Linked DNA regions of Phreatobacter stygius. The protein of the gene in region 2 binds, or shares a complex with, the protein of the main gene of each other region. Links are inferred from orthologs where the notes say so. Each region holds a gene or a part of one and is shown on either strand. Other genes may lie near its edges. The genes, in order: moaD and E8M01_RS03710.

Region 1 (14,226 bases), 1.8 Mb from region 2 along the record:
GGCGGCGCGCCATGTCGACAGCGTCGTGCTGGTGCCGGACGAGGCGATCCGCGAGGCCCAGCGGCGGCTCTGGCTGAACCTGCGTGCCGCCGCCGAGCCAGGTGGGGCCGCGGCCCTCGCCGCCCTGATCGCCGGCGCCTATCGCCCGGCTCCGGGCGAGCGGGTCGGGGTGCTCGCCTGCGGCGCCAATGTCGATCTGGCGAGCCTGGCGTCGCTGGTCTGAGGCATGGCCCGGGAGGTTCAGGGCGGCCTCCTCACAGGCTCCGCACTGATCCGTGATCGGCTGGCCGGGCCGGTGAGGTGGCCTTCCGTGACATTCGTGTTACCCTGTGCAGTGCAAGGTGGCACGAACCGGAGCGGTCATTGAGCGACGGCACGAATACCGAGCGGCAGGCGACGGGGCCCGGACATGATCCGGCGCTCGGCCATACCATCGATCGCGCGCGGGCCGTCCTGCTGTGGGAGCGTGTCTGGCCGCGCCTGGTGCTGTTCCTTGGCATTTTCGGCGGCGTCCTGGCGGTCTCCTGGCTCGGATTCTGGCAGGTCGTGCCCTATTGGGCGCGGTTTGGCGGCGTCATCTTCGTGCTGGGCCTCTTGGTCATTGCCGCCTGGCCGCTTCTGACCATCCGGCGGCCGACCGATCAGGAGGCCTTGCGCCGGATCGACCGGTCGACCGGCGGCGGGCACCGGCCGGCGACCGCGCTCGCCGACGAACTGGCCACCCGGGACGATCCTTTCGCCAAGGCGCTGTGGGATGAGCACCGGGCGCGCGTACTGGCCGCGACCGGCCGGCTGAAGACCGGCATTCCGATGCCGCGCATGGCCAATCTCGATCGTTATGCGATCCGCTCCCTGGCGCTGCTGCTGATCGTTCCGGCCTATTTCCTGGCCGGCGACGAACGCATGGCGCGGCTGATGACGGCGTTCGACTGGCGCGCGCCGCCGGCGCCGATCACCTACCGGGTCGACGCCTGGGTGACGCCACCGACCTATACCGGCCGGCCACCCCTGATCCTGCCGACCCGCCGCTCGACCGAGCCGGTCGCGCAGCGCGAGGCGACGCCCGACAGTTTCAAGGTGCCGGCGGGTTCGGTCGTCACCTTGCGGGTGACCGGCCTTGCCAATGTCGACATTCGCGCCGATGGCGGCGTCACGGCTGCCCCGCCACCGGCCACCACGGGTGCCACGCCGACCGCGCCGGCCGGTCTTGCCGAGACGCGCTGGGTCATCGCCAGGGACGGCCAGCTGACGGTCCGCGGCACCGGCGCGGAACCGCTCGACTGGCGCTTCGAGGCGCTGATCGATCAGGCGCCGACGATTACCTTCGAGCGTGATCCGCAGGCCGACCAGCGCAACCAGCTCATGCTGTCCTACAAGATCGAGGACGACTACGGCGTCACCGAAGCCGAGGCGCGGTTCCAGCTCGCGCCATCGGCCACCGCGCTGCAGCGGCCGTCGGCCCGGCCGCTGGCCGAACTGCCGCCGATCCCGCTGGTCTTGCCGCAGGCGCGCACGCGCCACGGCACGAGCCAGACCAGCCGCGATTTCGTCGCGCATCCGTTCGCCGGGCTGCAGGTGGCGGTGACGCTGCATGCCAAGGACGATGCCGGCAATGAAGGCCGGTCCGACACGGTCGTCGCCACCTTGCCGCAGCGCAGCTTCGCCAAGCCGGTGCCGCGCGCCCTGGTCGAGCAGCGGCGCATCCTGGCGCTCGATGCCAATGCGCGGCCGCGGGTGGCGCGCGCCCTGGAGGCGCTGACCACTGCGCCTGATGTGTTCGGCATGGAGACGGCGGTCTATCTCGGGCTGCGCACCGCCTATTTCCGGCTGACGCGGGCGTCGAGCGATGCCCAGCTGACCGAGGTCATGGATTATCTCTGGGATATCGCCGTCCGGATCGAGGACGGCGACGTGTCGGAAGCCGAGCGCGCGGTGCAGGCGGCGGCCGAGCGGCTGCGCCAGGCGATCGAGCGCGGCGCATCGGAAGACGAGATCCGCCGCCTGTCGCAGGACCTGCGCCAGGCCATGGACCGGTTGATGCGCGAACTGACCGAACAGGCGCTGCGCAACCGCCAGGACGGGCAGAACCAGCAGCAGGCCCAGCGCGATCCCAATGCGCGCACGGTCCGTCCGCAGGACCTGCGCGACATGCTGAACCGCATCGAGAACCTTGCCCGCAGCGGCGCGCGCGAGCAGGCGCAGCGGCTGATGCAGGAATTGCAGCAGATGCTGCAGGGCCTGCAGGCCGGCCGCCAGCAGCAGCAACAGGAGATGGGCGACGGCACCGAGCAGGGCGAGAACGCGCTCGACCAGCTGTCCGACATGATCCGCCGCCAGCAGCAATTGCGCGACCAGACCTTCCGGCGGGGCCAGGAGCAGCGTCGGGCCCAGCGCGGCCAGCAGCAGCGTCCGAACCAGCGCGGTCAGCCGGGCCAGCCGGGTCAGGACGGGCAACCGCAGCAGGGCCAGGGCGACCAGCCGGGCGACGGACCCCCGAGCTTCTCCGAGCTTGGCGAGAGCCAGCGGCAATTGCGCGAATTGCTCGATCAATTGCGTGAGCAGCTCGGCCAGCAGGGCGACCAGGGCGATTCGCCGGGTGGCCGGCAGGCGGAGCAGGGCATGGGCAATGCCGGCCGTGCCATGCGCGAAGCCGAAGGTGCGCTTGGCCGCGGCGACGGCCAGGGCGCGGCCGATGCCCAGGGACGGGCACTGAGGAGCCTGCAGCAAGGCGCGCAGGGGCTCGCCCAGCAAATGCAGGAGGGTCAGGGCCAGCAGGGCCAGGGCAATCAGCAGGGCCAGCCCGGCCGCAATGGCCAGGCCGGCAACCAGGACTACGACCCGCTCGGCCGGCCGACGCGCGGCCGCGAGGCCAATGAAAACTCCAATGTCCGCATTCCCAACGCCGGCGAGGGTGCGGCCCAGCGCGCCCAGCGGGTTCTGGAGGAGTTGCGCCGGCGCCTGTCGGATCCGGACCGGCCGCAGCTCGAGATGGATTATATCGAGCGGCTGCTGCGCGGCCTGCAGATCCAGTAACGGGGCGCCCACCGATGCGCGGCAAGCGCTTCAGGTGTCGTCTCTCGCGCCGCTGGTGTTCCAGCCGCTGATCCATTCCTGGCGCAGGCGATCGCCTTTGCCCCTGAAGAAACTGTCGCATGCCGCGCAGCGCGCGACCCGGTCGGACCGGAAGTTGCGCCGCGCCTGGCGCAGTTCGCACCAGGCGACGATATTGGCGGTCTCGGAATAATAGATCAGCGCGACCGGCCAGATGGTTCGCTCGGTCGCCTGGCCTTGCTCATCGCGATAAGCCAGATCGAGTTTCCGTTCGTCGCGGATGGCGCGGCGCACCAGCGCAAGATCGAGCCCGGGCGGTGCCGGCGCCACCGAGCCCCAGGCATGCAGCGTGTTGGTGTGAAGGACCTGGCGAAGCGGTGCCGGCACCGCGCCCGCGATCTTTGCGCCGACCCGCTTGGCGGCCTCCTTCAGCTCGCCGTCGCCGGTGCGTTCCAAGAGCGCCAGCGCCAGGACGAGAGCTTCCATCTCTTCGATCGAGAACATCAGCGGCGGCAGGTCGAAGCCCGGTCGCATGATGTAGCCGATGCCGCGATCGCCCTCGATCGGCACGCGCATGGCCTGCAGCGCGAGGACATCGCGATAGACCGTGCGCTGGCTGACCTCCAGCGTCTCGGCCATCGCCGCTGCGGTGACCGGTGTCCTGGCCAGGCGCAGGGTCTGAATGATCTCGAACAGGCGCGAGGCCTTCGGCATCACGTGACCTCGGGAAATCCCGCACTTCACACATACAACTGACATTCGGTGTCAGTTGGCCCGTCTTATATATCCGCCACAACACCCTGAAAAGCAAAGGCTCCCTCGATTTCCGGGGCGGCACGGCGGCGGACAACTGACATGAATTATGCCGAAAACCTCTGGCTCTTCTTCGTGCTCCTGTTCGGCATCATCATCGTGCCGGGCATGGACATGGTGTTCGTGCTGGCGAATTCACTGACCGGCGGCCGCCGCCAGGGTCTGGCCGCCACGGCCGGAATCATCGCGGGCGGCGTGTTCCACGGCATCTATGCAGCGCTCGGCGTCGGGCTGCTTCTGCGTCTGGTTCCCGGCCTGTTCACCGTGCTGCTGCTGGCGGGGGCAGCCTATATCGTCTGGATCGGCTGGACGTTGCTGCGCAGTTCCGTGGTCATCGGTGCGATCGGCAGCCTGCCGATCCAGTCGCTGTGGACCAGTTTCCGGCAAGGCATCGTGACGAGCCTGCTCAATCCGAAGGCCTATCTTTTCATGCTGGCGGTCTATCCGCAGTTCCTGAAGCCGGAATTCGGCCCGATCTGGGCGCAGGCCATCGTTTTGGCGGTGATGACCGCGGCGACGCAGCTTGCCGTCTATGGTGGGGTGGCGCTGGCTGGAAGCAGCGGGCGGGACTGGCTGACATCCAGTCCGGGCATGACGGTGAGCCTTGGCCGCGGCGCCGGCGTGGTGCTGATCACGGTGGCGGTCGTCACCGCGTGGCAGGGCCTGTCCTGACATCGCAGGCCGCGCCGAGCCGGGGGCAGAACCTGCGGCTCGGACGGGCTCTCAGGCGCCGGCAGCCGGAATATCCCAGGCCTCGCCCGGCCGGATCGCCCGAAACCTGTCGGCGGCGATATTCCTGGCCTTGAGCGCTTCGGCGAGCGCGGCGCGAGGCGCTTCGATCGGCTCATTGGTGAGCTGGACGGTGCCCCAATGATGGGCGAGCGCATGGCGGGCGCCGCAATCCAGCATCACCTGGACCGCCTCTTCGGGGTTCATGTGCTGCTCGCTCATGAACCAGCGCGGCTCATAGGCGCCGATCGGCAGGATCGCCAGCCGGAAGTCGCCGAAGCGGCGCCTGGCTTCGCGGAAATGGTGGCCGTCGCCATAACCGGTATCGCCAATGTGATAGATGTGGCCGGCCGGCGTCTCGATAATGAAGGCAGCCCACAGCGCCTTGTTGCGGTCGAACAGGCCACGCGCGGTCCAGTGCCGCATCGGCGCCAGATTGACCGCCATGTCATGGCCGATCTCGACCCGGTCGCCCCAGTCATGGGCTTCGGCGCGAATCGCCGGATCATGCGCCTTCATGATCGCATCCTGGCCGAGCGGCGTGATCACCCGCGGGGCGTGGCTGGCCGCAAGCCTCGACAGCGTCGCGAGATCCAGATGGTCGTAATGGCCATGGCTGACCAGAACCAGGTCGATCTTCGGCAGGTCTTCGAAGCGGATACCCGGCGGATTGACCCGTTTCGGACCAAGGAAGGACAAAGGCGAGAAGCGTTCCGACCAGACCGGGTCCAGCAGGATGTTCAGCCCGCGCGTCTGCAACAGCAGGCTGGCATGGCCGGCATAGCCAAGTCTCAGGGCGTCGCCCTCGACCCGAGCCGGCGGCGTGTCGAACCGCTCGAGCGGCCAGGCGGCGGGCCAGCGGGCGCGGGCGTCGGAGCCGAACTGCCAGCGCAGCAGATCGGACAAGGGGCGCGGTGCGGCACCATGCGGGTCGAAGAAGCGGGTGCCGTCGAAATGATCCGACACCGGTCCGGAATAATAGGGGTTGGCACGGGATGCCAGCAACGCGCCGGCGGCGGCGAGCAGCGGGATCGAGGCCAAGGAGCCGAGAAGTCTGCGCCTGGTCGGCATGCCGGTTCAGCCGCCGGTCATCGGCGGAAAGAAGGCCACTTCCTTGGCACCTTCCAGCATGGCCGCGGGTTTCACATGGACCTGGTCGATGGCGGCGCGAATCACCTTCGGGTTCTCGAAGGCATAGGCATATTCCTCGCCGCGGCCGGTGAGATGGGCGATCAGGTCGGCGACCGTCCTGACCGTCTCGGGCAGCACAATGGTTTCCTCGGCCTTGCCGATGCGCTCGCGCACCCAGGCGAAATAGAGGATCTTCACCGCTCGTCCTCATCGATCAGATGGCCGACGCCGGCGCGAAAATAGTCGAAGCCGGTATAAAGCGTCAGCAGGGCGGCGACCCACAACAGGCCAATGCCGACCTGGGTGACGAAGGGGATGACCTGGTCGCCGGCCGGACCGGCAATGAGAAACCCGACCGCCACCAGCTGCAACGCCGTTTTCCATTTGGCCAGCTGGGTCACCGGTACGGAGACCTGCAGCTCGGCCAGGAACTCGCGCAGGCCCGAGACCAGGATCTCGCGCGACAGGATCACCACCGCGGCCCACAGCGACCAGCCGAGAATGGTGCCGTCGGCGGCCAGCATCAACAGCACCACGCCGACCAGCAGCTTGTCGGCAATGGGATCGAGCATCCGCCCGATGGCCGATTGCTGCGACAGGGCGCGGGCGAGATAGCCGTCGAAATAGTCGGTGATCGCGGCGATGATGAAGATCGTCAGCGCCACCCAACGCAGCCAGAGCCCGCTTTCGTAGATGACCTGCACGAACAGGCAAGCCGCCACCAGCGGCACGGCAACGACCCGCCCGTAGGTGAGCATATTGGGAATATTGAACGCGCCGCCGCGGCGCACGCGGGGGATCGGATCAGCCGAGCTCATGATCTTGTGATGAACGAGGGGGCGTCTTGGGTCAACCGAAAGCCGACATGGCCGGCTCACGGGATGGACAGATCGTTGTGAACGGATCAAGAAATGTCGCCATGACCGTCAGCACATTTTCCGTCGGCACTCTGGCCACCAGCACTCTCACCGTCGCCCGCCGGCGCCCCTGGCTCATTGCGGCCCTGGTCGTCGGCCTGGGCGCGACCAGCACGATTCTCGGCGCCTATTTCTTTCAATATGTGATCGGGCTGGCGCCCTGTCCGCTCTGCCTCGAGCAGCGCCTGCCCTATTACATCGCCATTCCCCTGGCTTTCGCCGTGGCGCTCGGCGCTGTCCTGCGGCTGCCGCCGCTCGCCATTCGTGTCGGATTGCTGGCACTGGCCCTGGTCATGGCCTGGGCGGTCGGGCTCGGCGCCTACCACGCCGGCGCCGAATGGGGCTTCTGGCAGGGCCCGACCAGCTGTTCGCAGCCGGCCGCACTCGCCCGCACGCCCGGCGATCTCCTGCGTCAGCTGCAGAGCGGCCCGCGGGTGGTCGACTGCACGGTGGCGGCCTGGCGCTTCCTCGGCGTCTCGCTCGCCGGCTGGAACGTGGTGATCGCGACCGGCCTGTCGATCGTCGCGCTCGTCGGCGCGGCGCGGACCAGCGAAGAGGCCTGAACCCGGCAGCCGCTCACGGCTCCAGTTCGGTATCCCAATAGAGATAGTCCATCCAGCTGTCGTGCAGGTAGTTCGGCGGGAACAGCCGGCCGTTGCTGTGCAGGTCCTGGATCGTCGGCGTGTAGGGATGCTGCATCAGGTGCATGCCCGATTCACGCAGGGTCTTCGAGCCCTTGAGCAGATTGCACGGCGAACAGGCGGCCAGCACATTGTCCCAGGTGGTTTGCCCGCCCTTCGAGCGCGGCACCAGGTGGTCGAAGGTCAGGTCGTCGCTGTCGCCGCAATATTGGCAGCGGAATTTGTCGCGCAGGAACACGTTGAACCGGGTGAAGGCCGGGTTGCGCGACGGCTTCACATAGGTCTTCAGCGACACCACGCTCGGCAGCTTCATCTCGAAGCTCGGCGAGCGGATCGCCTTCTCGTAAAACGAAACCACCGAGACGCGATCGAGGAACACCGCCTTGATGGTGTCCTGCCAGGACCAGAGCGACAGGGGGTAATAGCTCAACGGGCGGTAGTCCGCGTTGAGCACGAGGGCAGGCCATGAACCTGGGGAAATGCCGGAAGAAACCGGCAGATCCCTCGGAGAAACGGCGACCGTCACGAGCACACTCCCTGCGACCGGTCCTGCCCGCTGATTCGCGAGCAGCGAAAGCAGATGCCCGTTAATAATAGGAGCACTGTGTCGGTCTTGTGAAGCCTCGACCCGCTTGGCGTTCAGTCCGCCTGGAATCCGCGGCTCAGTGCGGCGAGCCCGAAGCCGAGAGCGCGGCCGTCGATCTCGTGGCCGATATCGGGGATGAGGTGGGTCTCGACGGCAAGGCCAGCACTGCTGAGCGCGGTCGCGGCCACGCCCATGTCGACCGCCGGGATCACGTCGTCCAGCCCGCCATGGATCAAGGTCACCGGCGGCCGGACGGTGACCTCGGCGAGGCTGTCCGGGCCGGCCAGGCGGCCGGAATAGCCGACCAGGGCCGCCGGAGCGTTCTTGCGGCGCAGGCCGACATGCAGCGCGGTCATCGTGCCCTGGCTGAAGCCGACCAGGCCAAGCGCGCCGTCATCGAGCGCCAGACGCCGCAGTTCGGCATCGAGAAAGCAATCGATCGCCGCGCGCACGCCAATACAGCCGAGCCAGTATTCGCGCGGGTTTCGGAGATCCAGCGGGAACCATTGCCGGCCGCTCGGCATGTGGTCGCAGGGCTCGGGGCCATCGGGCGCGACGAAGGCTGCGTCCGGCAAGGCCTGGCGCCAGGCCTCGCCGAGCGCGATCAGATCGTCGCCATCGGCGCCATAGCCATGCAGGATGACCACGAGCTGGCGGGCCCGGCCGGACAGCGGCGCAAGGCGTGGTCCGTCCAGCATCACGCCACCGTCGGTTCGGCGACGCGGCCGGTGCGGCGCGCGGCATAGTGAGCCCAGAGCAGGCGCGCCGCCACGGCGCGATAAGGCCGCCAGCGTTCGGCGAGCGGCCCCATCTCCTTGGCGGTCGGCCGGGCCGGCAAGCCCAGCAGGTCGCCGGCAGCCGCCTGCAAGGCGATATCGCCGGCCGGCCAGGCGTCGATATGGCCGAGGCAGGACAGGAGATAGACGTCGGCGGTCCAGGGCCCGATGCCTTTCACCTGCGTCAGCATGGCATGGGCGGCGTCCGCGCCGTGGCGATCGAGCGCCTCGAGGTCGAGACCGCCTTCGGTCACCGCGGCCGAGATCGCCCTGAGCGTGCGCACTTTCGGTCGCGACAGGCCGGCCGCCCGATAGGTCTCGTCACTGGCGGCGCCGAGGATCTCCGGTGTCCAACGCCCGAAGACGGTCTCGGCGCGCGCCCAGATGGCGCGCGCGGCATCGACCGAAATCTGCTGGAACACGACGATCTGGACCAGGCCCTCGAAACCCGGTGCGCGCCGCCGCAGCGGTGGTGTCCCGAGTTCGGCATGGGTTTTCGCCATATGAGGGCAAAGGCCCGCCAGCGCGGCGAGCGCGCCGGCGAGATCGGCCTCGGTTTCAATGCGCATGATGGCCTGGTTGGAGCGTTGCGGGTTGCGTTCGTGCGGGGCTGTCAGCATAGGCTTGACCATGGCCCTTGTGCATCCGCCGATTTCCCGGAGCGATCCTGCCGTCCTGCGCTTCGCGCCGAGCCCCAACGGCGCGCTGCATCTCGGCCACGCGCTGAGTGCGCTCGAGAATGCCGCCATGGCCACCAGGCTCGGCGGCCGCCTGTTGCTGCGCATCGAGGATATCGACCGGACGCGCTGCCGGCCGGAATTCGAACGCGCCATGCTCGCCGACCTGGCCTGGCTCGGCATCGGCTTCGAAATGCCGCCGCGGCGGCAATCCGAACACCTGGACACCTATCGGCAGGCGCTTGGCCAGCTCGATGCTCTCGGCCTGATCTATGCGAGTTTCGAGAGCCGCGGCGAATTGAAGGCGCTGGTGGCCGAACGCGAGGCCGCGACCGGCCGATCCTGGCCGATCGATCCGGACGGGGTGCCGCTTTATGCCGGGACGGGCGCGGCGATGACGGCGGCCGAACGGAATGAAGGTGTCGCGTCCGGGCGACCCTTCGCGCTCCGGCTCAGGATGGCCGAAGCGATCAGCCGGCTCGGCCGGCCTCTGACCTGGACGGAAGTGGACGAGACCGGGGCCCGGTTGCGCAGTGTCGCCGCCGATCCCGCATGCTGGGGCGATGTCGTGCTGGCGCGCAAGGATGTGCCGACCAGCTATCACCTGTCGGTGGTTGTCGATGATGCGCTGCAGGACGTCAGTCACATCGTGCGCGGCCAGGACCTGTTCGAGGCGACCGCGGTGCACCGGCTGCTGCAGGAACTGCTCGGCCTCGCCGAGCCGCTTTACCGGCATCACCGCCTGATCCTGGGCGCCGACGGCCGCAAACTGTCGAAAAGCGAGGCGGCGACCGGTCTTGCCGCGCTGCGCGCGGGCGGCGCCAGCCCTGCCGATATCGGGCGGCTCGTCGGGATCGACCCACGAACCGATATCTAGCCCTTGAAGCCGTCCGTTTCCAGGAAAGCCAGCTCCTCGGGAGTACTGTCGCGGCCCAGAATGGCGTTGCGGTGAGGGAAACGGCCAAAGCGGGCGATCAGCTGGTGATGGACCTCGGCATAATTGTCGAGTTCGGCATCGCCGAGCGTCCTGAACAGCGCCACCGAACGGCGCTGCACGGCGAGCTGCTCGGTATGTTCCATCGGCAAATAGAGGAACAGGCGCAGGTCCGGCCCGATCAGCCGGTCCAGGCCCTTGCCGATGGCGCGCTCGGCCACCGCCAGGGCCAGCGGATCGGCCCAGAAGGCTCGCGCACGCCCGCGAAACATGTTCCGGGAGAACTGGTCGAGCACGATGATCAGCGCCAGCGTCGCCTCCGCCGTTGCTTCCCAGCCTTCGAGGTCGCCGGCGGCCGCCGCCTCATAGGTTGCGGCGAAACGCGCGGTGATGGCGGCGTCGAAAGCCTCGTCCTTGGCGAACCAGAGTTGCGGGCCGGCATTGCGCCAGAAGGCCAGGACCGCTTCGGGGGTTTCGATCTTGCTCACAGGCCAAGCCCCGGAATGGCGAGAGGGTTGTCGGTCAGCGCGGCGCGGTCCGGCTGGTCGGCGCGCGGCACGCCCAGGAAGGCATCATAAAGCGCCTGGATCACCTGCGGTTCCATGTCCTTGAGGATGAAGACGATGCGGGTGCGCGCGTCGCCATCGGGCCAGGCATCCAGGACCGTGGTCGGGTGGAAGACGTGCTGGGCGCCGTGGATGACCACCGGCCGGTCCGGGAACTCGGCGATCTTGACCACGCCTTTGACCCGCAGGAGCTTCGGCCCGTGGGCGCCGCGCAACAGTTCCAGGAACATGTCGAAGGCGGCGGAACCGAGCGGTTGGTCGCTGGTCAGCGCGAAGGCCTTGATGCCGTCGTCATGGCTGTGGTCGCTGCCGTCGGTGGCGAGCGCCGCCTCGTTCAGCCAGCGGGTGACATCGGGAACCTTGGTGGCCGGGTCATAAAGGCCGGCGGCCAGAACCGCCTTGGCGTCGGCCTCGCCCCTGGCGGCATCGAGCCGGATCGCGGTCGGTGCCAGGGCGGCCAGGCGCGCCTCGAGCTGGCCGAGCGCCACCAGGCGGTCGTCGCTGTCGATCAGATCGGTCTTGGTCAGCACGATCCGGTCGGCCACCGCTGCCTGTTTCACCGCTTCCGGATGGCCGTCGAGGGTGGCAAGGCCGTTGACCGCGTCGACGACGGTGATGACCGCGTCGAGCCGGTAGCGCATCACCAGATAGGGATGCGCCATCATGGTGTGGATGACCGGAATGGGATCGGCCAGGCCGGTTGTCTCGATGACCACCCGATCGAAGGCATCGATGCGGCCATTGTCGAGCGCGCGCAGGAGATCCTCGAGCGCCGAGACGAGATCGCCGCGCACCGTGCAACAGACACAGCCCGACGACAGCATGACGATGCCGTCCTCGACGGTGCGCACCAGCAGGTGATCGAGGCCGATCTCGCCGAACTCGTTGATCAGCACGGCGGTGTTCTTCATGCCGGGATCAGCCAGCAGCCGGTTGAGCAAGGTGGTCTTGCCGGCTCCGAGGAAGCCGGTCAGCACGGTCACCGGGATCGGGGCGCGCGGCCGTCGGGGGCGCGGGGCGTCGGGCATGGGTTTCAGGCGGGTTTCGGTTCGCGCCGCAATTCGGCGAGCGAAGATGCGACGAGGGCGGTGAGGACAAGCAGGCTTCCCACCATTTGGGGCGCCGAGAGCGTTTCGCCAAGGACGAAGTTGGCGGTGACGATGGCGACCACCGGTTCGAGGCAGAAGACCAGGCCGACCAGCGCCGGCGGCGCGTTGCGGGCGCTGAGCATCTGGAAGGCAAAACCGACGAGATAACCAAGCATGGTCATGGTCGCGGCGAACCAGGCGCCGCCCAGCGCGCTCAATTGGCCAAGGCCATTGGCGAGCGCCACCAGGCCGGCGATCGGCATGATCACCACATGCGACCAGAACAGCAGGGCGGCCGGGCTGATCCGCGCGCCGGCTCTCGCGGCGGCGAAGAACTGGCTGGCGGCGAGCACGCTGGCCAATGCCGCCAGGAGCACGCCACGCATGTCGATACCGCCAAGCGTCGGTCCGAGGGCAATGGCGAGACCGCCGAAGGCCAGCGCGAAAACGCCGAGGCGCTGCAACGTGAAGCGCTCGCCGTCGATGAACGGGCTGGCGATCAGGATCAGCAGGGGAAAGGTGTAGAAGATGACCGCGGCGATGCCGATCGGCACGAAGGACACGGCAAAGAAATAGGCGAGCCCGAGGCAGCCCGAGGTGATGCCGACCAGGATCAGGAGCGGCCGGTCGCGGGTCTCGACCTTCAGCGAACCGCCGGCCAGCGCAAGGGTCGCCGCCACCGCGCCCATCATCAGGAAGACCCGCAGGAAAACCAGATCGGCGGCGGAAACGCCCTGCTGGGTCGCCATGCGGGCGAAGACGATGTTGACGCCATAAGCGACCGCGCCAGCGAGCGCCGCGGTAATGCCGACGGCGCGCGATGGCATGGTCACGGGCGTGGGACGACCGGGGTCGGCGCCGGCTGCGGCCGCGGGGCGGGGCGGGCCGCGGGCCGGGTGGCAGTGCTCGCCGCCGGCCGGACCTCGCGCGGATTGCGCCGGCCGGTTTCGGCATGGCGGCCGGTCTGCACGGTTGGCCGTTGCGGCGTGTCGGACGACCGGCTGGCGGCCGGCGCGGGGCTTGCCGTCGACGATGCGGCGCCCTGCAGCGCCATCGGTGCGCCAACCGCGCCAATGGCTCCCGGCCGGGTCGGCGGGGCGGCATGTTGCGTCGTCGGCGCCGCAAGCCCGATCGCGCCGTGGGCGCGCTGGCCTCCGGCGGGCGCATGGGCTGCCCGATCCGGGGCGGCGGCGCGCCCAATGGCGCCGGCCGGAGCCGGCGTCGGCGCCGGCGCGGCGACGGTCGTCACGGTCGAGGTCATGCCGGCCGCCACGGGCTGGGGCAAGGTGGTGGTCCCGGATGCCGGCAAGGTGACGCGCCTGGAACCGGGCGTCGAGGCCAGCATGGGTGCGGCGGTGGCCGGCGGAGGCGCCGAGCCGGCGCCGCCGATGAACACCGGGATCGGATCCATGCTCGGCCGGTAGGGGCCGAGCAGCGACGGCACCTGGCCGGGAATGGCGGCGAAGGCCTGGATGCCCATGCTCCGGCGCTGCGACGGCTGGGCCATCATCTGGGCATAGCTGAGATTGCCGGGGTCGCTGGTGGAGGCGATCGGCTCGTTCTCCAGGTCTTCGCCCGATTCGATATAGGCGGGGCCGCGGCCGCGCCGCCGGCAAGCCTGGTCGCGGATATTGGCGGGTGCCGAGAAGGCGTCGTTGGCAATGCCGTCGACGCTGACGCCGGAACCGCCGAAACCGCCGAAATGACGCTCGAACAGGCCGGCGGCCGTCTCGGCCCGGCCACGCGCCGAGGTGGCGCCGAGCACCACGACGATCAGTTGCCGGCCGCCGCGGGTGGCGGTGGCGACGACATTGAAGCCGGAGGCGCAGGTGAAACCGGTCTTGAACCCGTCGGCGCCGGGATAACGGCCGATCAGGTGGTTATGGTTGCGCATGACGCGATTGCCGTAGCGGATCGCCGGCATGCGCCAGAGCATCGACTGCTCGGGAAATTCACGCATCAGCGCGCGGGCGAGCACCGCCATGTCGCGCGCCGAGGTCTGCTGGCCGGCGCCGGGCAAGCCGTTCGGATTGATGAAACGTGTCGCCGTCATGCCGAGCCTGCGGGCCTCGGCGTTCATCATCGCGGCAAAATTCTCGACCGATCCGCCGAGGCCTTCGGCAATGGTGACCGACACGTCGTTCGCCGACTTGACCATGATGATCTTCAAGGCGTTGTCGATGGTGACGACGGTGCCGGGGCGAAAGCCCATTTTGGAGGGCGTGGCGCGCGCCGCGCGCTGCGACACGGTCAGGCCGGTATTCATGGTGACCCGGCCCTGGCGCACCTGGCTGAGCGCGACATAGGCGGTCATCAT
Region 2 (14,337 bases):
GGGACGATCCGTCGGATCGTCGGCGGCGCGACACTGACCGGAGCAACCGGCGCAGGCCCACCATCGGCGCGGGCGCGCAAGGATTTCGGAGAAGCTGCACGTGCTTTTGCCATGTCGTTTCACCCGACTTGGAGGCCGTTCAGGCCGTTCTTGCACTGCGGCAATGCGGACATTCACTTCCGCTGCCGCCAGCGTCGAGCCTGAACTCGGTATCACCGCTTGTACACCGGGACGAAAGGCTTGTCGCGTCAGGAGAGCACACGATGCGGCGGGGCCGGGCCGAAGTCTTGGGCCGAAGTCTTGGGCCGAAGTCTTAGGCCCCCTCGCCAAGACCTCACGGAACCGCGCGCAGCGCCTCCGTGCATTCTTTCATCATGCGCGGATACTCCTTGACGATGTGATCGATCAGCGCCCGCACCGCCGGCAGCAGGCCCTGCCGTGTGGTGAAGACCAGGTGGATCGTACCCATCGGCGCGGTCCAGCCGGGCAGGACCAGGACCAGCGCGCCGGCGTCGATCGCGTCATCGGCCACCTGCTCGGGCAGCAGCGCGACGCCCAGCCCCTCGATCGCCGCCTGTTTCAACATGGCGAAGCTGCTGCCGCTCAGCCGCGGTTCATGGGCGACCTCGACCTTGCGCCCGTCCGGATCGGTCAGGTGCCAGGTGTCCTGGACGAACTGTTCGGTGGACGACAGCGTCGGCACCAGGCCAAGCGTCTCGACGCCGATATGGCCGCCATGGCGGGCGATGAAATCAGGGCTTGCCACCAGCACCTGCCGGCTCTGGCCGAGGATCCGCATGGTCAGGTTCGGATCGGTGTCGAGCCGGGTTCTGACCCTCAAGGCGACGTCGACGCGCTCTTCGATCAGGTCGACCGGCCGGTTGGCGACCAGCATCTGCACCTTGACCTCGGCAAAGCGTTTCAGGAAGGCCGGCAGGATCCGCGCCATCAGGCTCTGCGCGATATCGGGCGGGCAAGCCAGCCGGACGATGCCGCGCGGCTCGGCGCGGGCCTTGGCGACCAGCGCCTCGGCAACCTCGACGCCAGCCAGCACCGACTGGCATTGCTGGTAGAATTCCTGGCCGATATCGGTCACCCGGAACCGCCGTGTCGAGCGCTCGATCAGCCTGACGCCAAGGCGCTGCTCGAGCCTGGCGACATGTTTGCTCAATTTGGATTTGGGGATGTCGAGCGCCCGGCCGGCCGGCGAAAAGCCCTTGTGCTGGACAACCGCGGCAAACAGATAGAGGTCGTTCAGGTCTTGCACCGGCTTCACTCCTGCCCTTGCGAGCGCCTTGCAGCGTTTCCAAATCGAAACGATCAGTTCGATTTTTGCCGACTTCAGCCTTTTCGTTCTCAATCTATATCGGGTGTCCAGTCTCGCAACGCCACAAGGACACCTGCCATGAAACTCCTGCACATCGATTCCGGCATTCTCGGCGACTATTCCGTGTCGCGCCGCCTGACGGCGGCGCTGGTCGAGCGCCTCAAGACCGAACATCCCGGCCTCGAGGTCACCTATCGCGATCTCGCCGCCGATCCGATCGCTCACCTGTCGGGCGCCTATCTGTCGGCCCAGTCCGCCGACCCGAGCCAGCACGGCGCCGACCTGCAGAAGGACCTGGCGGCCGGCGGCCGCGCGCTCGAGGAGTTCCTCGCCGCCGACATCGTCGTGGTCGGCGCGCCCATGTACAACTTCGCCATTCCCTCGCAATTGAAGGCCTGGCTGGACCGCGTCGCCGTCTCCGGCAAGACCTTCCGCTATACCGAAAAGGGCCCCGAGGGCCTCGCCGGCGCCAAGAAGATCATCGTCGCCTCGTCGCGCGGCGGCATCTACAGCGCCGGCTCGCCGGCCGCTGGCCTGGATCACCAGGAGAACTATCTGCGCACGATCTTCGGCTTCTTCGGCGTCACCGACCTCGAATTCGTCCGCGCCGAGGGCGTCAATATCAGCCCGGAGAAGAAGCAGGAGGCGATCACCGCCGCCGAGCGCGAGATCGCCGAGCGCCCGATCGCGCTGCCGAAAGCCGCCTGACCGGATGACCATGGACGGGGCGGCCTCGTGCCGCGCCGCCCAGGACCGCTGCACAGTGGTTATGACGGGTTGATTGCCGCGAGCGGATGAATGCGTGGATGCCCGGGACAAGCCTGGGCACGACGATGTGTTGACGTCACAGTGTGCTGGACCACGGCGCGGATCCTGCGCCCGGTCGATGCAGCGCCCGCTGCTCCAAGGACAATTCTCGTCTTGGCCGGGCTTGTCCCGGCCATCCACGAATTGATTGCCGCGAGCGGATGAATGCGTGGATGCCCGGGACAAGCCCGGGCAAGACGACGTGGTGCCAGCATGAGGAAGTGGTGCCAAGCCGCCATTGCGCCGTTGTCTCCATCAGCGCGGCGCCTATCCAGCCAAAGGGTCATAATCACTGTGCTGCGGTACCAGGACCGCCTCAGCCGCGCCTGACGTTCCAGAACACCGGATTGCCGTTCAGCACGCCGGTCAGATTGTTGCGATAGGATGTCGGGAAGAAGCGCTGGCCGAGCGGCACATAAGGCACGTCCTGGAAGGCCAGCGTCTGGATCCGTCGCGCGATCTCCTTCTGCGCGGCGAGGTCCGGGGCCTTGAACCAGTCGTCGCGCAGCGTTTCGAGGCCCGGAATGGTCGGCCAGCCAGGACCTGCCGAGCGGCCATTGGCGCGCAGGAAGGCGTGGCCTGCCGGGGTGAACATGTCGGTGCCGCTCCAGAACGTGTGATAGACGTTCCAGCCGCCCTGCTCGACCGGCTCGGTCTTGGCGCGGCGCTGGACCAGCGTGCCCCAGTCGCTCAGCTGGTAGTCGACGTTGAAGCCCATCTTCTTCAAGAGGTCCGCGCCAATATCCGACAGCGCCCGCGAGGCCGCGATATCGGAAGCGCCGAGCACGACGACTTTCTCGCCCTTGTAGCCGGCGGCCGCGATGGCCTCCTTGGCGGCGCCGATGTCGCGCGGCTTGGTCAGCGCCTCCATGCCGGCGTCATTGGCGAGCGGCGTGCCAGGGCAGAAAATGCCGACGCCGTCCTTCCAGAGTTCGGGTTCGTTGGTCTGCGCCTGCATGAATTCGGATTGCGAGACGAAGCTCAGCACCGCCCGGCGTAGCGCCGGATTGTCGAACGGCGGCACCAGATGGTTGAGCCGCATGGTCGAGATCCAGCCGGTCGGGTCGATGACCTTGGTGGTCACGTCGCGCAGCCGCCTGACCGCCGGCAGAAGATCGGCGTCCGGCGTGTACCACCAGTCGATCTCGCCGTTGCGGATGGCCCCGAGCACGGTGTTGGCATCCGGCATGATGCGCCATTCGACCCGTTCGAAATGGGCCACCTTCGGGCCCGCCGACCAGTCCGGCGTGCCGCTGGCGCGCGGCACGTAGTCGGCGAAACGCTGATAGGCCATCAGCGCGCCGGGCACGCGATCGGCGACCAGGAACTTGTACGGGCCGGAGCCGACCATTTCGGTGATGCGCTCGGTCGGCGCGGTCTGGGCCAGCCGCTCCGGCATGATCGCGCACATGCTGGGCGACGACTTGCCGAGCGCGTCGGGCAGCAGGGGAAACGGATATTTCAGCCGGAAGCGGATGGTCTTGTCGTCGGGCGCCGACAGGTCGTCGGTCGCCGCCATCAGCGCCTGGCCGAAGGCGTCGCGGGCGCCCCAGCGCCTGATGCTGGCCACGCAGTCACGCGCCAGCACCCTCGACCCGTCATGGAACTTCAAACCGTCGCGCAGCGTCAGCGTCCACAGCTTGCCGTCGTCGCCGGTCAGCGCCCCGTCCAGCATCTGCGGCGACATGCGATACTGGCCGTCCATGCCGAACAGCGTGTCGAACACCAGGAAACCGTGGTCGCGGGTCGGATAGGTCGTGGTCCAGACCGGATCGAGCACCGCGACATCGGTCTGCGGCACGAATTTCAGGACATTGGCGCCCTGGGCCAGACCAACCGACGGGGCGGCGAGGACGGCCGCCGCGCCCCCCAGGAAATGACGGCGGTTGAAAGCTTTGCTGGCCATGGGTGCGGTCCCCTCGCAACCGGTTTCGACAGACGTCGCCAAGAACGGACGTCGCCAACAGTGGTTCGGCCAAGGCCAGCTTGTAAAGGCGGCAAGCCGTCGCCGCCCCGCAGGTGATCCATGCAATGCCAGGACCTGGCCCGGACCTTTCGCAGAAGGGCCCGCGCCTCAGGCGGCGCGCACGTTGGCCAGGAACTTGTCGACCTCGCCGCGCAGGATCTCGCTCTGCCGGGAGAGTTCGCCGGCCGATCCGAGCACCTCGGTCGACGCTGCGCTCGACTCCTCGGCAGCCCGCGTCACGCCGGCGATGTTGGACGAGACCTCCTGCGTGCCATGGGCCGCCTGCTGGACGTTGCGGGCGATCTCCCGGGTCGCCGCGCCCTGTTCCTCGACCGCCGCGGCGATGCCCGAGGCAATCGCGTTCAGCCGCTGGACGATGCCGGCGATCTCGGCGATCGCCGAGGCGGACTCGCTGGTCGAGGTCTGGATCTCGGTGATCTGGGCACCGATCTCGCTGGTCGCCTTGGCGGTCTGCTCGGCCAGGTTCTTGACCTCGGCCGCGACCACCGCGAAGCCGCGGCCGGCCTCGCCCGCGCGCGCCGCCTCGATGGTGGCATTCAGCGCCAGAAGATTGGTCTGGCCGGCAATGCTGCTGATCAGTTCGACGATGGCGCCGATCTTGGTCGCCGCCTGCGCCAGCCGCTCGACCTTGGCGGTGGTCGCGCTGGCGCTCGCCTCGGCCTCCGCCGCGATGCGCGCCGAATTCGACACCTGCCGGCTGATCTCCTCGACCGAGCCGGACAATTGATCGGTCGCCGCCGACACCGATTGAACGTTGGTGGAGGCTTCTTCCGAGGCATTCGCCACGACCACCGACTGATTGGAGGTTTCTTCCGCCGCGGCCGACATGGTCTGCGCCGCCGACTGCAACTGCGTCGCCGCCGACGAGACCGCCGTGACGATGCCGCCCACCGCCGCTTCGAAACTATCGGCCATGGCGGTCATCATCGCCGACTTGTCCGCTTCGCTACGCGCCTTGGCGGCGTCCTGCTCCTGCTCGAGCGCCTGTTTGGCGAGCGCATTGTCCTTGAACACCTGCACCGCCGAGGCCATGCGGCCGATCTCGTCGACCCGGCCGACGCCCGGCACCTCGACCGAGGTGTCGCCTTCGGCCAGCGTCTCCATGGCACCGGTCATGCCGTTGATCGGCTTGATCACCCCGAGCGACGAAAACACCGCGGAGCCGACGAGCACGAAGACCACGAACAGCCCGAGGCCGAGGCCGACCGCCGCGGCCTGGGCCACCTGCGCCTCGGCCTGCTGTTGGGCTTCCGCCGCCGATTGCTGCAGAACCCCGACCGTCTTGGCGACGAGCTCGGTCGCCGCGATGCCGGCCGGCACCATCCGCTCGACGATGATCTTGGTCTTGGCATCCTCCGCGGTGGTCGCGGCCTTGGTATGGGTGATGAAATGGTTGGCGGCGGCGATCAGGGCGTCGACCGCTTCGACGACCGGGGGCACGCTCGCCCGGTTGCGGGCCTCGCGCGCCGACGCGACGATGCGCAGCGAAGCGCGCGTCATGGCCATCTGCTGCGCCACCTCGCCGGTCGCGATGAAGCGCCAGGATGCCGCCCGCGCCGCATCGAAGGCTGCGTTCGCCGCGCGCAGGTCGATTTCCGCTTCCGAACTCTCGGTCATCGCGGTGAAGGCGGGCGAGGCCAGGAGCCTGTCATAGGTCCGCTGCCAGGTTGCCGTGCCCTGGTTGCGCAGCGCGATCTGGGCGAGATTTTCCTTTTGCAGCACCAGCATGTCGCGCACCGCCGCGACATAGGTGCCGAACGCGGTCTTCAGTCCGGTGAAGGCCTCGCGGCTCTCGGCGGTGTCGGCGGCGGCAAGCGTCGTGTCGATGCCGGCCTGGCTTTCGGTCAGCGCGGCCTCGAGTTTCTGCACCGCGACGTCGAATTCCTCGACCGAACGGCTCAGCCGGACATCCCGCTCGGCCAGTGCCGAGCGCCGGATATTGCCGTCGATGGCCAGCGCCGCGATGGCGAGCGACTGTTGCTTGTCGGCGGCCGCCTGCATGACCGCGGTGCCACTGTCGCTGATCCGCTGGTTCAGGATCAGGCCGCCGACCAGAAGCACGCCCAAGGCCGACAAGGCCATCAGCTTGGTACCAATGCGGAATTTCATCATGTCTGGGAATCTCGGCCGGCGGGATGTGGCGGCCCGCGAGAGTACTGGGCCATTTGAACCGCAGACTTGGTTGCCAGCGTGAATATTTCGCTAACATCGCAGCGCCGCAGCGCAATTACCTCGCGCGGCAGGTATCCGGATCCAGCATTGCGACTTTTTGCAGCAATATTTGCTTATCGGCGCGGCAATTGACCGTTCAACCGGCCGTCCAGCGCTCCGCCGCGCTGTCGTCCTCGTCCTTGGCGGCAACCCAACCGGCACCCTCGCCCTTTTCCTCGAACTTCCAGAACGGCGCCCGGGTCTTGAGATAATCCATCAGGAATTCAGCCGCCTGAAAGGCCGCCTCACGATGCACCGAGAGCGTCACCACCAGCACGATATTGTCGCCCGGCTCCATCCGGCCGTGCCGATGAATGATCAGCACGTCCTGCAGCGGCCAGCGGGCGCGCGCCTCCGCCTCGATCCGCGACAGCTCGGCGAGCGCCATGGCCTCATAGGTCTCGAGCGTCATCGCGCCAATGGTCTCGCTGCCGGTCGTGCCCCGGCACAGGCCGGCAAAGGTGACGACGGCGCCGACGTCGCTGCGCCCGGCGGTCAGCCGCCTGACCTCCGCGCCCTGGTCGAAATCATCGCGCTGGACCCTGACGGCCATCGGTATCTCCTTCACCTCCCCTTCAAGTAGCAAGTCGCACAAGGTTCTGCGAGAGCAGAACCGGGCTCTGCGAGAGCAGAACCGGGTTTCGCGTAGGTCGATGCCGACCAGCGCCGGTCATGATTTCGTCGTTCAGGCATCTGACAGTTGCCGCGGACTAGAATCGGGCCTTCCGTCGAACCCGGGCTTGTCCCAGGGACCCGCCCATGGCGATACCGCGTCTCGATCCCGCCCGCCTGGCCCTGTCGCGTTTCGGCCTCGGCATTTCCGTGGGCCAGAGCCAGGCCGATCTGAATGCCATTGGCCGCGATCCGCGCGGCGCGCTGATCGCCGATCTGACCGCGCCGGACCGGCCGCTCACCGGCGAGCTCAAGACCTCCGACCAAGCCGGTCAGGTTCAGCGCGCCGCCCAGGCCGAACGCCAGCAAGCCCGCGCTGCCGCGGCCGAGATCGCCCGTCCGGCCGGGTCCGGCCCGGCGGCTCCCGCCGCGGCCGAGATGCCGGCGCCGTCCCGCCCGCCGGCAGCGCCTACGCCGATGGAACAGGTGATCCGGGCCGAATTCGCCGCGCGTTATCTCAGGGCCTGCGAACCCGGCCTCGGCCTGCGCGAGCGGCTGGTCTGGTTCTGGTCGAACCATTTCTGCATTTCGATGGACAAGGGCGGCCTGGTCCGCGCCATGGCCGGCGCCTATGAGCGCGAGGTCATCCGCCGTCACGTGACCGGCGATTTCGCCGCCATGCTGATGGCCTCGGCACGCCATCCGGCCATGTTGCTCTATCTCGACAATGGCCGTTCGATCGGTCCCAATTCGCCCGCCGGCAAGCGGCAGGGCCGCGGCCTGAACGAGAACCTGGCGCGCGAGATCCTGGAACTGCACACGCTCGGCGTGCGCACCGGCTACGGCCAGGACGACGTCACCGCTTTCGCCGCCGTGCTGACCGGCTGGACCATGGGCAATCCGGGCGACCCCGACGCCTTGCCGTTCCGCTTCCGCTTCAATCCGCGCAGCCACGAGCCGGGCCCGAAGACGGTGCTCGGCAAGGCCTATCCGGAGGGCGAGCAGGGTGGCCTGCAATTGCTCGCCGACCTCGCGCGGAGCCCGGCGACGGCCCGCCATGTGGCGACCAAGCTCGTCCGCCATTTCATCAGTGACACCCCGCCGGCCAGCCTCGTCGCCAGGCTCGAAACGGCCTTCCTGGCGACCGGCGGCAACCTCAATGCCACCACCCGCGCCTTGATCGAGGCGCCCGAGGCCTTCGAGGCGCCCGCCACCAAGCTGCGCCGGCCGTTCGAATGGGTCGTGGCGCTGCATCGCGGCCTTGGCCTCGCGCCCGAGCCGCAGCGGTTCCAGCGCGCCTTGACCGTGCTCGGCCAGCCGACCTGGCGCGTGCCCTCGCCCCAGGGCTTTTCCGAGGACAGCGCGCCCTGGATGGATGGCCTGGTCCAGCGCGTCGACATTGCCCATCTGTTCGTCCGCTCAGCCCAGATCAGCGGCTCGCCGGTGCCGATCGCCGATCTCCTGCTCGGTCCCCGCATGAGCGAGGCGACCCGCGAGGCGATCCGGCGGGCCGAGACGCCGCAGCAAGGGCTGACCATTGCACTCATGTCGCCCGAATTCTTGCGGAGGTGATCATGCCAACCGCCTTGTCCCATCCGGCCGACCGGCCCCGCGCCGACCACGTCGATCACTGCGAGAGCCGGCTCGACCTGTCGCGCCGGGCCTTTCTCGGCGCCACCGGCCTGATGTTCGCCTGGGCCGCCGCGCCCAAGCTGGCGCGCGCCGAGGGCCGCGACCCGCGCCTGCTGGTGGTGGTGCTGCGCGGCGCGCTCGACGGATTGTCCTTGGCGGCGCCGGTCGCCGATCCCGCCTATGCCGGCTTGCGCGGCGCCATCGCGCTGTCAGCCACGGGCGACAATGCCGCGCGCCCGCTCGACGGCTTCTTCGCGCTGCATCCGGCGATGCCGCAACTGCATGCGCTCTACCAGGCGCGGCAAGCCCTGATCGTCCATGCGGTCGCCAGTCCCTACCGCGAACGCTCGCATTTCGACGGCCAGGACCTGTTGGAGAGCGGCACCGAAAAGCTCGGCTTCCATGAATCCGGCTGGCTGAACCGGGCGCTCGAGACGCTCGCGCCGGGCGACCGGATCATCAGGCGCCCGGTTGTCGGGGTCGGCCCGCTGGTGCCGCTGGTCGCGCGTGGCCGGGCGCCGGTCATGGCCTGGCAGCCGCAGACCCTGCCGCCCGCCGGCGACGACCTGACCCATCGCCTGATCGCGCTTTATCGCCACACCGATCCGGCCTTTGCCGAAATCCTCGAACGGCGCGCCGACCGCGATCTCGGCAAGGTCTCGACCGACGGCGCGCGCCGCCAGACCGCTTATGTCGTGCAGGCCATGTCCGGCGCGGCGTCCTTTCTCGCCAAGCCGGACGGACCACGTATCGGCGCGCTGGCGCTCGACGGCTTCGACACCCATGCCAATGAAGGCGGCGCCACCGGCCAGCTGGCCGGCCGGCTCGCGGCCATCGACCAGGCCCTGGCCGAGGCGAAGACCATCCTGGGGCCGGCCTGGGCTGAGACGGTCATCACCTTCATCACCGAATTCGGCCGCACCGCCCGGGTCAACGGCACCGAAGGCACCGATCACGGCACCGCCACCGTCGCGCTGCTGGCCGGCGGCGCGGTCAAGGGCGGGCGGGTGCTGGCCGACTGGCCGGGCCTCGCCCCGGCCGACCTCCATGACGGCCGCGACCTGAAAGCCACCACCGACCTGCGGGCGGTGCTGAAGGGCGTGCTGCGCGACCACCTTGCCGCGGATCCGCGCCACCTCGCCGAGACGGTGTTCCCCGGCAGCCTGGCGGTCAGGCCCATGGATGGCCTCGTCGGCTGATCCCATCGGTCAGGCCCGTCTCAGCCGGCCGGCCGCCAGTCCATGTCGACATGGCCGGGCATGGCGGCGATCCTGCCGATCCAGTCGAAGACCGCCGGGAAGGCCTGCAGGTTGAGATCGGCCTCCGCAGCGAGATGGGTATTGGCGTAGAGCGCGATATCGGCGAGCGTGAAGCTGTCGCCGGCGATGAAGGGATGGCGCGTCAGTTGATCCTGCATGCGGGCGAGGGCGCCTTCGGCCTGCTCCATCCAGTCGTCGATCAGGTCGCGCTTCAGTTCGCGCCCGCCGGGAATGAGCGTCATCCAGAAGCGGGCTTCGCCGATCGAGGGGTGATGCGAGTTCTGTTCGAAGAACATCCATTGCATCATGCGGGCCCGCGCGATCTTGTCCTCCGGCACGAACCGGGTGCCCTCGCCGAGAAACAGCAGGATGGCGTTCGATTCGATCAGCACGGTGCCGTCGTCCAGTTGCAGCACCGGCACGCGGCCGCGCGGGTTCAAGGCCAGGAATTCCGGCGTGCGGGTATCGCCGCGGCGGATATCCACGTCTTTCAGGACAAAGTCCTGGCCGAGATGGGCGAGCGCGAGCCGCACCTTGTAGCAATTGGCCGAGCGCTGCATGGCATGGAGTGTCAATGTCATGACGTTCGATATACCGAACGTTGCGGCGGAAGTCCGGCGCGAATTCGCGGCGCGCTTCAACATCCCGGGAGCGGCGCGACGACCCGGCCGGACCGCCCTGTCAGCCCTCCGGCTTGATGTTGGCTGCCTTGATCACCTCGGCCCAGGTGCGCATCTCCTGCTCGTGATAGGGCTTGAAGGCTTCCGGGTCGCGCACCGAAATGGTGAAACCGAGCTTGGTGATGGCTTCGACCACGCTCGGCTTGGCGAGCGAGGCCAGGATTTCCTTGGACAGCCGGTAGATCGCCGGATGCGGCGTCGCGGCCGGCGCGAAGAAGCCGGTCCAGCTCTCGGCATCGGCATTGGTCACGCCCTGCTCGCGCAAGGTCGGCACGTCGGGCAATTGGGCATTGCGTTTCGGGCTGCCGATCGCGATGCCGCGCAGAAGACCACCCTGGATCTGGGTGAAGACGCTCGCCATGGTCGAATTGGCGACATCGATGCGGCCGCCGACCACGTCCTGCACCAGCGGCGCGGCACCCCGATAGGGCACGTGGGTCATCTGGATGCCGGTGCGCACCATGAACAGTTCGGTGGACAGGTGCGAACCGGAGCCGATGCCGGTCGAACCGTAATTGAGTTCGCCCGGCTTCGATTTGGCCAGCGCGATCAGTTCAGGGATCGTTTTCACCGGCAGGTCGTTCTTGACCACGAAAATGTGCTCGAAGGCGCCGGCGCCGGCCAGCGGCGCGAAATCCTTGACCGCGTCATAGCCGGGCTCGCGCATGAGGAACATGTTGTTGCCATGCGTCTGGTTGTTGCCGAAGGTGATCAGGTGGCCGTCGGGTTCACCCCTGGCCACCTGGCGCGTGCCGATGGCACCCGACGCCCCGCCGACATTTTCCACCACCACGGCCTGGCCGAGCGGGCCGGCGATGTCCTGGGCGACGATGCGGGCGATGCCGTCGGTCGGTCCGCCGGCCGGATAGGCGACGATCAGGCGGATCGGGCGGGTCGGCGCCCAGGTCTGCCGCTGCGCCAAAGCGTCGCGCAGAAAGACCGGGGCGGCGAGCGCCGACCCCATCAAAGACAGAACGGTGCGGCGGGTCGTCATCGAGGTGCCTCCCAAAATGATGTCTCCCATCAGGGATTTTCGCTTGTTCGCTCCGTTTCGCGCGACTAAAGCTCGCGCCCGGATTGCCAAGCAGTTCGGTGTGGTCTTAGCGGCTTGGCGGAGAAAGTAAAACCAGACGGAGCCCCTCGATGGCCTTCCTTGCCGACGCCCTGAAGCGCGTGAAGCCTTCCGCCACCATTGCCATGGCGCAGAAGGCGCGCGATTTGAACGCGCAGGGCAAGAAAGTCATCTCGCTCTCCGCGGGTGAGCCCGACTTCGACACGCCTGACAATATCAAGATGGCCGCGGTCAAGGCGATCGCCGAGGGCAAGACCAAATATACCCCGGTCTCCGGTATTACCGAGCTGCGCCAGGCCATCGTCAGGAAATTCAAGCGCGAGAACGGCCTGGACTACAAGTGGCAGCAGGCGATCGTCTGCACCGGCGGCAAGCAGGTGCTGTTCAACGCCTTCCTGGCGACCCTGAATCCCGGCGACGAGGTGGTCATCCCGGCGCCCTACTGGGTCAGCTATCCGGAAATGGTGGCCTTGTGCGGCGGCACGCCGGTGCCGGTCAGCGCCGGGCCGGAGACCAATTACAAGCTCACCGCGGAAGCGCTCGACAAGGTCATCACGCCGAAGACCAAGTGGTTCATCTTCAACTCGCCGTCGAACCCGACGGGCGCCGCTTATACGCGCGCCGAGCTGAAGGCGCTGACCGACGTGCTGGTGCGCCATCCGCACGTCTGGATCCTCACCGACGACATGTACGAGCACCTCGTCTATGGCGATTTCACCTTCACCACGCCGGCGCAGGTCGAGCCCTCGCTCTATGAGCGCACGCTGACCATGAACGGCGTGTCGAAGGCCTATGCCATGACCGGCTGGCGGATCGGTTATGCCGCCGGCCCGGAGAGCCTGATCAAGGCGATGGACCTGGTCCAGGGCCAGCAGACCTCGGGCGCCTCGTCGGTCGCCCAATGGGCGGCGGTGGAAGCGCTCGACGGCACGCAGGACTTCATTCCGGTCCGCCGCAAGGCCTTCGAGCAGCGCCGCGACCTGGTGGTCTCGATGCTGAACCAGGCCAAGGGCCTGAGCTGCCCGGTGCCGGAAGGCGCTTTCTACGTCTATCCCTCGATCAAGGGCGCGATCGGCAAGAAGACCGCGTCCGGCAAGGTGATCGAGACCGACGAGGACTTCGCCATGGAACTGGTCGAGAACGAGGGCGTCGCCATCGTTCACGGCTCGGCCTTCGGCCTTGGCCCGGCGTTCCGCCTGTCCTATGCCGAATCGACGGAAACGCTGACGGCTGCCTGCGAGAAGATCCAGAAGTTCTGCGCCGAATTGCGCTGAACCGGCAAGGCTCCCGGCGGGGTGGATTGAACCATCCCGCCGCGCCGCGCTACCCATGGCTCAAGTCGCGGCCGTTCCGGCCGTTCGGAGCCTGCCCATGGCGACCTTGATCGTTGTGCCGTTTCGCCGGCTCCTGCCCGCGGCGACTGTTGTCGCGGCGGGCCTTTTCTTATTTGCCGGCGGATCGGCGGCGGCGCCGGCCGGGCCCGGCTATTTCACCTATTGCTCAGGCTGCCTGTGCGAAGACACCGCGCCCGAGATGCGCGTGCCGGGCGACTGGCGGCCGAGCGGCGGCATGCTCGGCGGCCGCATCGTGCTGAAATTCGTGCCGCGCGACGAGACCGCACGCCTCGCCAGCTCCTGCCGGCCGCCACCGCGAGCGTGAGCCCGAATTTCTCGGCTACGGCCTGCCGGCCATCTTCTGCAGCATGGCGCCCATCAGCTGGTGCAACAGGTTGATCGCTTTCAAGGGCCTGGCCATCACCTTGAAATGGGTGATCTTGCCCGCCTCGTTCCAGCCGATCATGTCGACGCCGTTGATGACGATGCCGTCGACCGTCGTCTCGAATTCCAGCACCGCCGAGGCTTCGCCGTACCAGGCACCGAGATAACGGAAATGACCGTTGTTCAGGACCTGCAGCGCCGCGGTCAGATAGGCCGCGGTGACCGCCTTGCCGGTTTGCGGCGTGTGCACCACCGGCGAGACGAAAACCACGTCGTCGGCAAGTAAGCCGTCGAGCCGCTTCGGATCACGCGCTTCGACGATCTGATGCCAGGTGCGGATGACATCGGGCATGGCATGGCTGGCTGGGTTGGTCATTGCTTGGTCCCGGCTGTCGAACCCTGGAGCCGTCATCCTAGGGGCAAGTCGCCCCGTTGCAAAAGCCGTCCGCCGGTCGGCCGCCGCCACGTCCGCAAGGGTATCGTTGCGAGCCGCGCCGTTAACCCTTTCTTTACCATTTCGTTGCGGAAGCCGCCCTTGCCCACCTAGGTGTTTGATCCCGGGCTTTGATGGTGCAATCTCGATGCAGGAATCGAGGGACGCGCTATGGGCCAGGTTCTCCACGGGAGCGCCACGACGACTGAGGCGGTCCGTCGAGCGATACAACATAGTCAAGAGAGCCTGAGGGCTCTGTCTAAGCGCTACGGGATTAACCAGAAGACGGTCGCGAAGTGGAAGAAGCGGACCTCGGTGACCGATGTGCCGACCGGGCCGAAGAACCCGACTTCGACAGTGCTGACGATTGAGGAAGAGGCCGTGATCGTCGCCTTCCGGAAGCATACTTTGCTGCCGCTCGACGACTGCCTCTATGCGCTACAGCCGACGATCCCGACGCTGACGCGGTCATCCCTGCACCGCTGCCTGCAGCGTCACGGGATCAGCCGCCTGCCCGAGGTCGAAGGCGAGAAGCCGGCGAAGACGAAGTTCAAATCCTATCCGATCGGCTTCTTCCACATCGATATCGCCGAGGTGCA

What was found.
Region 1: the proteins of E8M01_RS03710 (region 2) and moaD are in contact, whole or in part, in a crystal structure (PDB 1FMA), measured with the Escherichia coli proteins. The link is inferred for Phreatobacter stygius from one-to-one orthologs.

Annotation. Positions count from the first base shown.
Region 1 is NZ_CP039690.1:2,539,295-2,553,520, reverse strand. What follows is about bases 4,297-7,170. They hold moaD (molybdopterin converting factor subunit 1), read right to left. Parts: upstream 5,923-7,170; coding sequence 5,671-5,922; downstream 4,297-5,670. Other genes in these bases: E8M01_RS11720 (disulfide bond formation protein B), read left to right, coding at 6,644-7,170; pgsA (CDP-diacylglycerol--glycerol-3-phosphate 3-phosphatidyltransferase), read right to left, coding at 5,919-6,542; E8M01_RS11735 (MBL fold metallo-hydrolase), read right to left, coding at 4,588-5,664; E8M01_RS11740 (LysE family translocator), read left to right, coding at 4,297-4,536. In the rest of the region: E8M01_RS11755 (threonine/serine dehydratase), read left to right, coding at 1-223; E8M01_RS11750 (TIGR02302 family protein), read left to right, coding at 364-3,033; E8M01_RS11745 (helix-turn-helix transcriptional regulator), read right to left, coding at 3,064-3,765; more of E8M01_RS11740, read left to right, coding at 3,907-4,296; more of E8M01_RS11720, read left to right, coding at 7,171-7,204; E8M01_RS11715 (HNH endonuclease), read right to left, coding at 7,218-7,763; E8M01_RS11710 (alpha/beta hydrolase), read right to left, coding at 7,922-8,566; E8M01_RS11705 (DNA-3-methyladenine glycosylase family protein), read right to left, coding at 8,566-9,264; tRNA glutamyl-Q(34) synthetase GluQRS, read left to right, coding at 9,275-10,198; E8M01_RS11695 (DUF924 family protein), read right to left, coding at 10,195-10,743; E8M01_RS11690 (CobW family GTP-binding protein), read right to left, coding at 10,740-11,849; E8M01_RS11685 (DMT family transporter), read right to left, coding at 11,855-12,736; E8M01_RS11680 (D-alanyl-D-alanine carboxypeptidase family protein), read right to left, coding at 12,739-14,226. UniProt on the Escherichia coli protein: Involved in sulfur transfer in the conversion of molybdopterin precursor Z to molybdopterin.
Region 2 is NZ_CP039690.1:780,770-795,106, forward strand. The notes cover bases 5,158-8,142. They hold E8M01_RS03710 (molybdenum cofactor biosynthesis protein MoaE), read right to left. Parts: upstream 6,886-8,142; coding sequence 6,430-6,885; downstream 5,158-6,429. Other genes in these bases: E8M01_RS34960 (methyl-accepting chemotaxis protein), read right to left, coding at 5,158-6,233; E8M01_RS03715 (DUF1800 domain-containing protein), read left to right, coding at 7,092-8,142. Also shown: E8M01_RS03690 (LysR family transcriptional regulator), read right to left, coding at 335-1,267; E8M01_RS03695 (FMN-dependent NADH-azoreductase), read left to right, coding at 1,406-2,035; E8M01_RS03700 (ABC transporter substrate-binding protein), read right to left, coding at 2,451-4,040; more of E8M01_RS34960, read right to left, coding at 4,209-5,157; more of E8M01_RS03715, read left to right, coding at 8,143-8,516; E8M01_RS03720 (DUF1501 domain-containing protein), read left to right, coding at 8,519-9,775; E8M01_RS03725 (glutathione S-transferase family protein), read right to left, coding at 9,796-10,416; E8M01_RS03730 (Bug family tripartite tricarboxylate transporter substrate binding protein), read right to left, coding at 10,517-11,509; E8M01_RS03735 (pyridoxal phosphate-dependent aminotransferase), read left to right, coding at 11,659-12,861; E8M01_RS03740 (hypothetical protein), read left to right, coding at 12,959-13,246; E8M01_RS03745 (nuclear transport factor 2 family protein), read right to left, coding at 13,262-13,681; E8M01_RS03750 (IS481 family transposase), read left to right, coding at 13,910-14,337. UniProt on the Escherichia coli protein: Converts molybdopterin precursor Z to molybdopterin. This requires the incorporation of two sulfur atoms into precursor Z to generate a dithiolene group. The sulfur is provided by MoaD.